Regions from separate parts of the Duganella sp. S19_KUP01_CR8 genome, predicted to be linked through region 1. Evidence: predicted binding sites of a transcription regulator. Region 1 holds the regulator's gene; each other region holds the start of a gene.
What was found. Region 1 encodes sigma-54, which starts transcription at its own class of promoters, with help from an activator protein. Its sites were predicted from a motif close to TGGCANGNAANCTGCTTT; they were not measured.

Region 1 (3,850 bases):
CCGATGGTGACGCCGGTGACGCCAAGATAGCAGCCCAGCTTGCCCGGCGCGCGCGCCAGGAAATAGCTGCCGCCCACGTCCGGAAACAGGCCGATGTTCACTTCCGGCATGGCCATCCTGGTCCGCTCGGTGACGATGCGCACGCGGCAGTCTGGACCGCCCTGCGCCACGCCCATGCCGCCGCCCATGACCACGCCGTCCATCAACGCGATGTACGGCTTGGGATAAAAATGGATCAGGTGATTGAGCGCGTATTCCTCGGTGAAGAAATCCTCCACCAGCGCGCTGCCGCCCTGCGGCGTGGCGCGGCCGGCGTCGTAGAAGAAGCGGATGTCGCCGCCGGCGCAGAAGGCCTTTTCGCTGCTGCTGCGAATGACGACGGCGGCCACGCCGCTATCGTCGCGCCACGCCATCAGCGCCTGCGTGATATCGCGCACCATCGCCAGCGATAAAGAGTTCAAGGCCTTGGGCCGGTCCAGCGTGATGAAGCCGGTTCCGTTGCTGACGCTGGTGTGGACGTATTCGCTCATGAGGTGCTTGGTGTGGTGGAAAAAACCCTATTCTACTGCGACTTGCCGGGCGCCAGATGCTCCAGCGGATTGGCCAGGTTGAGGTCGCCGCCCAGGCGCGGCTGGAAGTTGGCTTTGAGCGGCATCAGCTCCGCCCTGCCCTGGTGCCGGGCGTAGACGATGGCGAACGACATCTCGCTGACATTGGCCCGCTCCTGCGTGAAACCGGTGGCCTTTTCCATCGCCGACGGGTCTTGCGCGGCGGCCAGCGTGAAGCGCATCAGCTGGTCCAGTTTGGCGGAATGCAGGTCCAGGATGGACGCGCTCATCACCAGCGGCACGGCCGCGAACACGTGGTAGTGCAAGGCCTTGGCCGCGCGCTCCATTTCCGCCGGCAGCGAACCGTCCGCCGCCACCTGCGCCATCGCGTGCTCGAACACCTTGCGGCCCCAGGCCAGGTAGCGCTCGTCATGCGTGACGCCGCCCACCGCCGTCACCGCCAGGCCTTCCCAGTAGTAGTGGTTATTGCGCGTGCCCTTGTGGGCATCGGAGTGCGCCATGGTGGCGTCGGCCAGCGTCTTGAACCAGGCTTCGATGGTTTGCTGCTGGACGGGGGTGGCGGCCGGCTTGACGCGGGCGTAGCTCAGCGCCATGCCGCCCAAAGTCCACTTGCGCACGTACCAGGCCTGCTCGCTGGACAGCTTGCCCAGCAAGGCCCGCTGCCCGGCCCAGCTCTCCAGCCAGCCCAGCGCGCAGGCGGCGTTGCCCTGGCTGGCGTTCTGCGCCACCTCGGCCAGGAAGTCGTCGATCGGCTTGGTGTTGGCGATATTGCGCGCCCGCAGTACCGGATCGATGACGGAGTGGTGCGCATCCGAGTAGTAGCTGTTGGCGTCGATGTCGATCACGGCCGGCGGCGGCGCGGTGCAGGCCAGCACGGTGGGGGCGGCCAGCGCCAGCAGCCATGCCGTAAATAGTTTAGCTCGTTTCATGCCACTCCCGTCCAAGTTTGGAAAACGTTTACTCTAAACCATTTGGACGCAAAAAAGGGCGCCTCTGCACCCTTAGTTTGATGGTGCCGGGGCCGTTGTTATAGGGCGGCGGCAGCGGGTTCGTAGCTATCCGGGAGATGCTTGATCGCATCGTGGCCGTGCTCTTGGACCTTGGCTTTGTATTTCATGACCTGCCGATCCAGCTTGTCGATCAAGGTATCGATGGCGGCGTACAAGTCTTGGGACAGGCTTTCCACGTAGACGGTCTTGCCCGACATACGCAGGTTGATTTCAGCCTTCTGGCGTTTCTCTTTCTCTTTGAGGTTATCTACAGTCAGGATGACAGCAATATCAATCACTTGATCAAAGTGGCGGGTGACGCGTTCCAGCTTGTTCTGCACGTATTCACGGATGGCCGAGGTCACTTCGAGATGATGTCCACTGATGGTGAGATTCATACACACTCCTAAAGATAATGTCGCTTCTTACGGTTAGTGCGGAGCCCATTACTGCCGGGCGCGCAGGAACCAAGTAACTACAAAGATTTACGGAGACTGACTGGCGGGATCTTCAACGCTTCGCGATATTTGGCAACAGTGCGTCGCGCAATCACCATGCCTTGTTCTCCCAGCATGTCCGCAATCTTACTGTCGGATAAAGGATTTTTCGGGTCTTCTGCTCCTGTCAATTGCACGATGAGTGCACGTATCGCCGTCGAACTTGCTTCCCCCCCCGCTTCGGTGGCGACATGGCTACCAAAGAAATATTTCAACTCAAACATGCCATGCGGGGTCAGCATATATTTTTGAGTTGTTACACGAGAAATAGTGCTCTCGTGTAGTCCCAGTGTATCAGCAATTTCGCGAAGCACAAGGGGGCGCATGGCAACCGCACCATGGGAGAAAAAGTTCTTTTGTCGTTCTACTATCGCTTGTGCAACGCGCAAAATCGTGTCGAAACGCTGGCGCATATTTTTGATCAGCCACTTCGCTTCCTGCAGCTGCGCGCCCATCGCGCCCTCGCCTTTTCCCTGCTTGAGCAGGTTGGCGTACATGGCGTTCACGCGCAGGCGTGGCATGACGTCGTTGTTCAGGCTCACTTGCCAGCCGTTGCGCGCTTTTTTGACGATCACGTCCGGCACCACGTAGTCCGACACGTCCGACGCGAACGCCGAACCCGGATGCGGATTGCACTGGCGGATGACGGTTTGTGCTTCGCGCAAATCTTCGTCGTCGCACAGCAGCGCCTTCTTCAGTTTGTTGAAATCGCGCTGGGCAAACCAGGTCAAATGATTTTCAACAATCGCCAGCGCCATGCGCCGCGTCACCATCGGGATGGCCGGCAAACGCTTGATCTGCAGCGCCAGGCATTCGGACGCGTTGCGCGCGCCCACGCCCATCGGGTCGAAGCTTTGCAGCATCGACAAGGCGGTCTGCAACTCGTCGATCTCCAGCTCCAGCTCTTCCGGCAGGCGGGCCAGGATTTCTTCCAGCGATTCTTCGAGGTAGCCGTTCTCGTCCAGCGCGTCGATGATCAGCTCGACCAGCGCGCGGTCACGCATCTCCAGCACCGTCACCCGCATCTGCTCCATCAGGTGCTCGCGCAGCGTGCAGTGGCTGGCCTCCAGCTGCGGACGCGAGTCCTCGTCGTCGGGCGCCTTGCTGCGGCCGGCGTCGCTCCAGTCGACGTCGGCGTCGCTGCTGGTGCTTTCGGTGTCGGCGGCCGGGCCGTCGTAGTTGTCGGCGTCGGCGGCCGGCGCCTCTTGCGCGTTGGGCGGGCCTTCCGGCGGCGCGTCGCCGACCGGGGCTTGCTGGCTGATGGCGCCGTCCGACAGCAGCCGCAGCGAGCGGTCCAGCGGGTCGTCGAGGCGCTCCAGCAGCGGATTATCGGTCAGCAGCTGTTCCAGTTCCTGGTGCAGCTCCAGCGTCGACAGTTGCAGCAGCCGGATCGACTGCTGCAATTGCGGTGTCAGCGCGAGGTGCTGCGACGTGCGCAGTTGCAAAGACTGTTTCATGGGTTTTACATACGGAAGTGTTCACCCAGATACACGCGACGCACCGATTCGTTGGCGATGATGTCGTCTGGCCGGCCTGAAGCCAATACCGTGCCCTGGTTGATGATATATGCGCGGTCGCAGATGCCCAGCGTCTCGCGCACATTGTGATCGGTAATGAGGACGCCGATGCCGCGTTCCTTGAGGAAGCGCACGATGCGCTGGATCTCAATCACGGCGATCGGGTCGACCCCGGCGAATGGTTCGTCGAGCAGCACGAAGCGCGGATTGGTCGCCAGTGCGCGCGCGATCTCCACGCGGCGGCGCTCGCCGCCTGACAGCGACAGCGCCTGGTTCTC
Region 2 (3,850 bases), on a different contig from region 1:
AGGTTCATCGGGAAGGCGTCGGCCGCGCCCAGCATCGAATGCAGGTGCCACGGTCCCGGCGTGCAGGTGGTGGCCGAGGTGCCGGCCGACGGACCGGTGCCGCCGCCTATCATGGTGGTGACGCCGCTCATCAGCGCTTCCTCGATCTGCTGCGGGCAGATGAAGTGGATGTGCGTGTCGACCCCGCCGGCGGTGACGATCATGCCTTCGCCGGCGATGATCTCGGTGGCGCCGCCGATGGCCATCGTCACATTCGGCTGGATGTCCGGATTTCCGGCCTTGCCGATGGCGGCGATCATGCCGCTTTTCAGGCCGATGTCGGCCTTGACGATGCCCCAGTGGTCGACGATCACCGCGTTGGTGATCACCGTGTCCATCACGTCGGCGGCCACGCGCTGCGACTGGCCCATGCCGTCGCGGATCACTTTGCCGCCGCCGAATTTGACTTCCTCGCCGTAGGTGGCGTAATCGTGTTCGATTTCGATAAACAGTTCGGTGTCGGCCAGGCGGATGCGATCGCCCTTGGTGGGGCCGAACATTTCCGAGTAGGCGCGGCGCGAGATTGTAGCCATGTCAGCCCTTCGATGGATTGGGATCGAGCTTGCCCATGACTTTGCCATTGAAGCCGTAGACTTTTTGATCGCCGCCCAGCTTCACCAGTTCCACCGTGCGCTGCTGGCCCGGTTCGAAACGCACAGCGGTGCCGGCGGCGATATTCAGGCGCATGCCGTAGGCCTTCCAGCGCTCGAACTTGAGCTCCGTGTTGACCTCAAAAAAATGGAAATGCGAGCCAACCTGCACCGGCCGGTCGCCCTGGTTGGTCACCACGACGGTCGCGGTGGCGCGGCCTTCATTGAGGCCGATCTCGCCCTCTTCGAGTATGTATTCGCCTGGGATCATGATGATCTCCTTTAGGGGATGGGGTTATGGACGGTCACCAGCTTGCTGCCGTCGGGGAACGTGGCTTCGACCTGGATGTCGGGGATCATTTCGGGTATGCCTTCCATGACGTCGGCGCGGGTGAGGATGCGGGTGCCTTCGGACATCAGCTGCGCCACGGTCTTGCCGTCGCGCGCACCTTCCATGATGGCGCAGGTGATCAGCGCCACCGCTTCCGGATAGTTCAGCTTCAGGCCGCGCGCGAGGCGGCGTTCCGCCACGATGCCGGCGGTGAAAATCAGCAGCTTGTCTTTTTCTCTTGGTGTCAGGTCCATGGTGTCTCTCAGGTTTGCCAGATGCGCGGCGTGACGGCCGCGCGCTCCAGCAGGTACGGGCGCAAACGGCGCCATACGGTCAGCATCAGGCGGCGCGCGGTTTCGCTGTCGTCGCCCAGGTGGCGCGCGACCAACACGCCCTTGGTTTGCGTGACGCCGAAAACGTGTTCGCCGTCGGCTTGAATATCGGCGCGGATCTCGGCCAGCACGGCGGCGCTGAGCGGCTTGCCGGCGGCGATCAGCGTGGCGCAGACGGTCTTGCCGTTCAGCGCCAGCGGGCTGTCGAGGCGAGCGGCCAGCATCGCGCCCTGCTCCCACCAGATCAACCGACCGTCGCGGCGTATGCTGCTGCGCTGGGTCACGGTGCCGGTGTTGAAGGTTTCGCCGGAGCCGCGCCGGCCCATGCAGAGGATCTCGCAGCCGATGTAGGTGGCGCCGGCGGCCAGTTCGACGTGCTGCTCCAGCACCACGTTAGCGGTATCAAAAAAGATGGTTTCTTGCGGCAGCCATTCGAGTGCGGCGCCAGCGCCCACGCTCAGGCGCACGCTCTGGCGCGACACCTTGCCGTTGGCCTTGTACCACTTGGCGGCGCCGGGGGTGGTGAGGAAGGCATGCGCCTGCGCGCCAACGCCGACCGTGATCGCCAGCTGGTCGCCGCCCACCACGCCGCCCGGCGGATGGACCACGATGGCGTGGCACACCTTGGCGTCCTCCGGGTATAGCGCCTTCTGCACGCGCAGCGGGCCGTAGTGGCGATTGTCGAACAACCGGGTGGTGCCGGCGTCGTCGGCAAAACCGAGGGCGAGGCTGGCCTGCCATGCACTGTGGCTGGCGGCGAGTTCTCTGGATGCGGTGGTATCGGGCATGCCTGACGTAATGCAAGCGTCATGCCAGCTGAATTACGGGCTACACCGGCCGTAAAGACATTTTTCGCACCAAAGAGAGCCCCACGCACCACAACGGTGCACGGCATGTCGGCGTCGCGTTTTACCTATGTCAAATTTGCATGTAAAATAAGCACCGTTTTTCATATCCTTCAAGGACAGCAATGCGATTCACTACTTTTGCAGCCGCCGTGGCGGTTGCCCTGGCGCTGGCGCCAGCCGCGCAAGCGAGCACCTTCGGTTCCAACCTGATCGCCAACGGCAATGCCGAAACCGGCAACACCGCCGGCTGGGCCACCACGCCGGGTTTTGAAGTCGTCAATTACGGCGCTGCCGGCGGCTTCCCATCGCTTGCCGATCCAGGCCCTGCGGCTCGCGGCACCTACTTCTTCGGCGGCGGCTACTCGGCCAAGACCAGCGCCAGCCAGACCATCGACCTGTCCGCACTGAGCGCGGCGATCAACACCGGCGCCTCGCGCTTCGACCTGTCGGCCTGGCTGGGCGGCTACGACTCGCAGAACGACAACGCCGAACTGACCGCGACCTTCTTCGGCAGCGGCGGCGCGACACTGTCCCAAGCCAGCATTGGCCCGGTCTCCAACACCGACCGCGGCAACCAAATCGGCCTGCTGCTGCGCGACACGCAAGGCTACATCCCGGTCGGCACGCTCAACGTCGGCATCACGCTGACCATGATCCGCAACGCCGGCTCCTACAACGACGGCTACGCCGACAACCTGTCCTTCGCCGTGGCCGCCGCGCCGGTGCCGGAAGCGGACGCCTACGCCATGCTGCTGGCCGGCCTGGCCGTGCTGGGCGTGGTCGCCAAGCGCAAGCAACGCAAAGGGCAAGCTTGATACTTCAAGCCTGATCCTTGCCCGACAATCAAGAGTACTTTGCGCCGCGCGGGCTGTTTGCGCGCGGCGTTCATGCCCATACTGTTTGCTTCTCGATTTGATTAGTGAGCACAGCATGAAAGTATTCGTCACTGGCGCAGCAGGCTTCATCGGCGGTTCGATCGCAGCGGGACTGGTAAGCGCAGGCCATCAGGTAACAGGCCTGGTGCGCAAGCCGGAACAACTGGATGAACTGGCCAGGATCGGCGTGACCGGCGTAGTCGGCACCTTGAACGACCGCGATCTGCTGATCGCCCAGGCGCAGGCGGCGGACGCCGTCATCAACGCCGCCAGCAGCGACAACCGCGCCGCCGTCGAAGCCTTCGTCGACGCGCTGGCCGGCTCCGGCAAAGTATTCCTGCACACCAGCGGTTCCAGCATCGTCGGCGACGCCTCCGGCGGCGAAGGCACGGACCGCATCTACTTCGAAGACCAACTCCCCGCCCCCACCGCCGACAAGGCCGCGCGCGTCGCCATCGACGACCTGGTGCTGGCCGCCGCCGGCAAGGGCGTGCGTTCGGCGGTGCTGTGCAATACGCTGATCTACGGCCACGGCGCGCTGCCGCGCGACAGCGTACAGCTGCCACGCCTGCTCAAGCAGGCCCGCAAGAGCGGTATCGTGCGCCACGTGGGACGCGGTTTGAACATCTGGTCCAACGTCCACATCGACGACGTGGTCGACCTGTATCTGCTGGCGCTGGAGAAGACCGAAGCGGGCGCGTTCTACTTCGTCGAAAGCGGCGAGGCTTCGTTCCGCGACATGACCACCGCCATCGCCCACGCGCTGAACCTGGGCGAGCCGCAGGACTGGCCGCTGGATCAGGCCAAGGAAGAATGGGGCTATGAAATGGCCTCG
Region 3 (3,850 bases), on a different contig from region 1:
CTTCAGGACCGACGTAGTTCGCGCTTGGACGAATGATCTTGTTGTCGATGCGCTGCTCGATGATGTGCGCGGCCCAGCCGGACGTGCGCGAGATGACGAACAGCGGCGTGAACATCGCGGTCGGCACGCCCATCATGTGGTACGACACGGCCGAGAACCAGTCCAGGTTCGGGAACATCTTCTTGATGTCCCACATGACGGTTTCCAGGCGTTCGGCGATGTCGAACATCTTCATCGAGCCGGCTTCCTGCGACAGCTTGCGCGCCACTTCCTTGATGACGACGTTGCGCGGGTCGGAGATGGTGTACACCGGATGGCCGAAACCGATCACGACTTCCTTGTTGGCGACGCGGTTGCGGATATCCGCTTCGGCTTCGTCTGCGTTTTCGTAGCGCTTCTGGATCTCGAAGGCGAATTCGTTGGCGCCGCCGTGTTTAGGGCCGCGCAGCGCGCCGATCGCGCCGGTGATGGCGGAGTGGATGTCCGAACCCGTGCCGGCGATGACGCGGCTGGTGAAGGTGGAGGCGTTGAACTCGTGTTCCGCGTACAGGATCAGCGACGTATGCATCGCCTGGACCCAGCTTTCGGATGGCTTCTCGCCGTGCAGCAGGTGCAGGAAATGGCCGCCGATGGAGTCGTCGTCGGTTTCCACGTCGATGCGCTTGCCGTTGTGGCTGAAGTGGTACCAGTACAGCAGCATCGAGCCGAAGGAAGCCATCAGGCGGTCGGCGATGTCGCGCGCGCCCGGCACGTTATGGTCGTCCTTTTCCGGCAGCGTGCAGCCGAGTACCGAGACGCCGGTGCGCATCACGTCCATCGGGTGTGCCGATGCTGGCAGTGCTTCCAGCGCCGCTTTCAGCGATGCTGGAAGGCCGCGCAGCGAACGCAGTTTGGTCTTGTAGCCTTTCAGTTCGGCGGCGGTCGGCAGTTTGCCGTGTACCAGCAGGTAGGCGATTTCCTCGAACTCGCAGGTGCTGGCGACGTCCAGGATGTCGTAGCCACGGTAGTGCAGGTCGTTGCCGGTTTTGCCGACGGAGCACAGTGCGGTATTGCCAGCGGTGACGCCGGACAGGGCGACGGATTTTTTTGGTTTGAAAGTAGCTTCGGTCATTCTAAGTCTCCAGTGATACCGTCATTCCCGCGTAGGCGGGAATCCATGCTGAGCGTGAATGCACGTGTTCTATGGGTTCCCGCCTGCGCGGGAACGACGGCGGTGGTCAATTATTTTTTCTGTGCGGCGAACAAGGCATCCAGCTTTTGCTCGAAGCTGTGGTAGTTGATGCGCTCATACAGTTCGGCGCGGGTTTGCATGGTGTCGACCACGTTTTGCTGCGTGCCGTCACGGCGGATCGCGCCGTAGACGTTTTCCGCAGCCTTGTTCATCGCGCGGAAGGCGGACAGTGGATACAGCACCAGGCCCACATCGGCGCTACGCAGTTCGTCCACGGTGAACAACGGCGTCGAGCCGAATTCGGTGATGTTGGCCAGCACCGGCACCTTGACGGCGGCGGCGAATTTTTTGTACATATCGAGGCTGATCATCGCTTCCGGGAAGATCATGTCCGCGCCGGCTTCCACGCAGGCGACGGCGCGTTCGATCGCGGCGTCCAGGCCTTCGACGGCCAGCGCATCGGTGCGGGCCATGATGACGAAGTTTTCATCGGTGCGCGCATCGACGGCGGCGGCGATGCGGTCAACCATCTCCTGCTTGGAGACGATCTCCTTGCCCGGACGGTGGCCACAGCGCTTGGCGCCGACCTGGTCTTCGATGTGCATCGCTGCGGCGCCGAACTTGATCATCGACTTGACGGTGCGCGCCACGTTGAAGGCGGAGGCGCCGAAGCCGGTGTCGACGTCGACCAGCAGCGGCAGGTCGCACACGTCGGTGATGCGGCGCACGTCGGTCAGCACGTCGTCCAGGCTGGAGATGCCCAGGTCCGGCAGGCCGAGCGAACCCGCCGCCACGCCGCCACCCGACAGGTAGATCGCCTTGAAGCCGGCGCGCTTGGCCAGCAGGGCGTGATTGGCGTTGATCGCGCCGACTACCTGCAATGGGGATTCTTCTTGGACGGCTTTGCGGAAAGCGGCGCCTGCGGAGTATTGACTCATGTTGTGACCTTTCAATGTTGCAGTGAAGTTGGGGTATCTATTGCAAGGGGCGTGCCAGATTACTACCCTATATAAATCAATAACTTACGTATTTCAAGCGTTTCACTAGCGTTTCAATTTGAAACAACGAAACAGATGAACTACAATTGAAACATGCGCCATTCCACTCCCCTGCCCTTCGACATCAACGACAAACCGGTCATCTGGACGGTGTCCGTCTCGCGCCTGTATGACCTGTTCCGCGACATCACGCTGGAATACGACGACCTGGCCACCATCGAGCCGATCAACCTTGGCTTCGACGAAGCGGCGCGCCACATCCGCGAGCGCATGGCCACCGAGCGATGCGACGCCGTCATCGCCGCCGGTTCCAACGCGGCCTATCTGAAAGGCCGGCTATCGGTGCCGGTGGTGATCGCCAAGTTCAGCGGCTTCGACGTGATGCAGGCACTGGCGCGGGCGCGCCGGGTGTCGGAGCGCATCGGCATCGTCACCTACCAGGAGCGCTTGCCGGAGCTGGCCGAATTCGCCGGTACCTTCGGCTTCGACGTCGAACAGCGCACCTACGCGACGGAGGAAGACGCGCGCGCCCAGATCAACGACCTGAAAGCGGCCGGCATCAAGGCCATCGTCGGCGCCGGCCTGATTACCGACCTGGCCGAGGAAGCGGGACTGACCGGCGTGTTCGTCTACTCGGCCGCCTCGATCCGTCACGCCTTCGACGACGCGCTGGAGATGGCGCGGCTGACACAACTCGAATCGAACCGCAGCCGCACGCGCGGCGCCGTGGTGGCGGACACGCTGCGCGCCAAGCACGGCATCAACGACCTGCGCGGCGACTCCGACGCGATGGAGGCGCTGCGCCAGTCCGTGGTGCTGTATGCGAAATCCCCGGCGACCGTGCTGATACAAGGCGAAACCGGCTGCGGCAAGGAACTGGTGGCGCAGGCCATCCATCGCGAGAGTCCGCGCACGCTGGGCCAGAACAGGCCTTTCGTCGCCGTCAATTGCGGCGCGATTGCGGAATCGCTGCTGGAGTCCGAACTGTTCGGCCACGAGGAAGGCGCCTTCACCGGCGCGCGGCGCGGCGGCCACGCGGGCCTGTTCGAAGCGGCCAATCGCGGCACGCTGTTCCTCGACGAGATAGGCGAAATGCCGCTGACGCTGCAAACCCGCTTGCTGCGCGTGCTGGAGGAACGTGAAGTGGTGCGGGTGGGCGGCACGCGGCCGATCGCCGTCAACGTGCGCATCATCAGCGCCACCCACTGCGATCTGGAGCAGCGCGTGCGCGAAGGCCGCTTCCGCGCCGACCTGTTCTACCGGCTGGCGGTGCTGCGCCTGTCGCTGCCGCCGCTGCGTGCGCGGCAGGAAGACGTGATGACGCTGGCCGAATGGTCGCTGAAGAACGCACTGGCCTCGCTGGGCGCGCGCCCGCACCCCAACCTGCACGCCGAGATGGCGACCTGCGCGCCGCTGCTGCAGCGCTACGACTGGCCCGGCAATGTGCGCGAACTGCGCAACCTGACCGAGCGCCTGGCGCTATTCCTGGCCGCCGAACCATTGCAGGCCTTGACGCCGGCCTTCGTCCTGAGCGTGGCGCCAGAACTGACGACGAACACCGCCACGCTGCACAGCGCCGGCACGCAGGCCATCGGCTTCAGCTCCGGCGCGCCGCCACTGGCGCTCGCGGCGCCCCGCGCATCCGCCGAAAGCGTGACCGACGTGCTGGCCCGCTTTGGCG

Region 2: V6M89_RS25100 (urease accessory protein UreD) is a predicted target of sigma-54. The motif match lies at 2,090-2,107, and genes of this name have one in related genera.
Region 3: prpB (methylisocitrate lyase) is a predicted target of sigma-54. The motif match lies at 2,149-2,166, and genes of this name have one in related genera.

The regions. Positions count from the first base shown of each region.
Region 1 is NZ_JAQQPR010000009.1:159,259-163,108, reverse strand. It holds gene V6M89_RS11650 (enoyl-CoA hydratase/isomerase family protein) at 1-530, opposite strand, end outside; gene V6M89_RS11645 (alginate lyase family protein) at 563-1,498, opposite strand; gene hpf (ribosome hibernation-promoting factor, HPF/YfiA family) at 1,597-1,956, opposite strand; gene V6M89_RS11635 (RNA polymerase factor sigma-54) at 2,034-3,512, opposite strand; gene lptB (LPS export ABC transporter ATP-binding protein) at 3,518-3,850, opposite strand, start outside.
Region 2 is NZ_JAQQPR010000030.1:80,813-84,662, reverse strand. It holds gene ureC (urease subunit alpha) at 1-572, opposite strand, end outside; gene V6M89_RS25110 (urease subunit beta) at 574-900, opposite strand; gene V6M89_RS25105 (urease subunit gamma) at 912-1,214, opposite strand; gene V6M89_RS25100 (urease accessory protein UreD) at 1,223-2,080, opposite strand; gene V6M89_RS25095 (PEP-CTERM sorting domain-containing protein) at 2,263-2,955, shown strand; gene V6M89_RS25090 (NAD-dependent epimerase/dehydratase family protein) at 3,071-3,850, shown strand, end outside.
Region 3 is NZ_JAQQPR010000016.1:34,596-38,445, forward strand. It holds gene prpC (bifunctional 2-methylcitrate synthase/citrate synthase) at 1-1,111, opposite strand, end outside; gene prpB (methylisocitrate lyase) at 1,222-2,109, opposite strand; gene prpR (propionate catabolism operon regulatory protein PrpR) at 2,263-3,850, shown strand, end outside.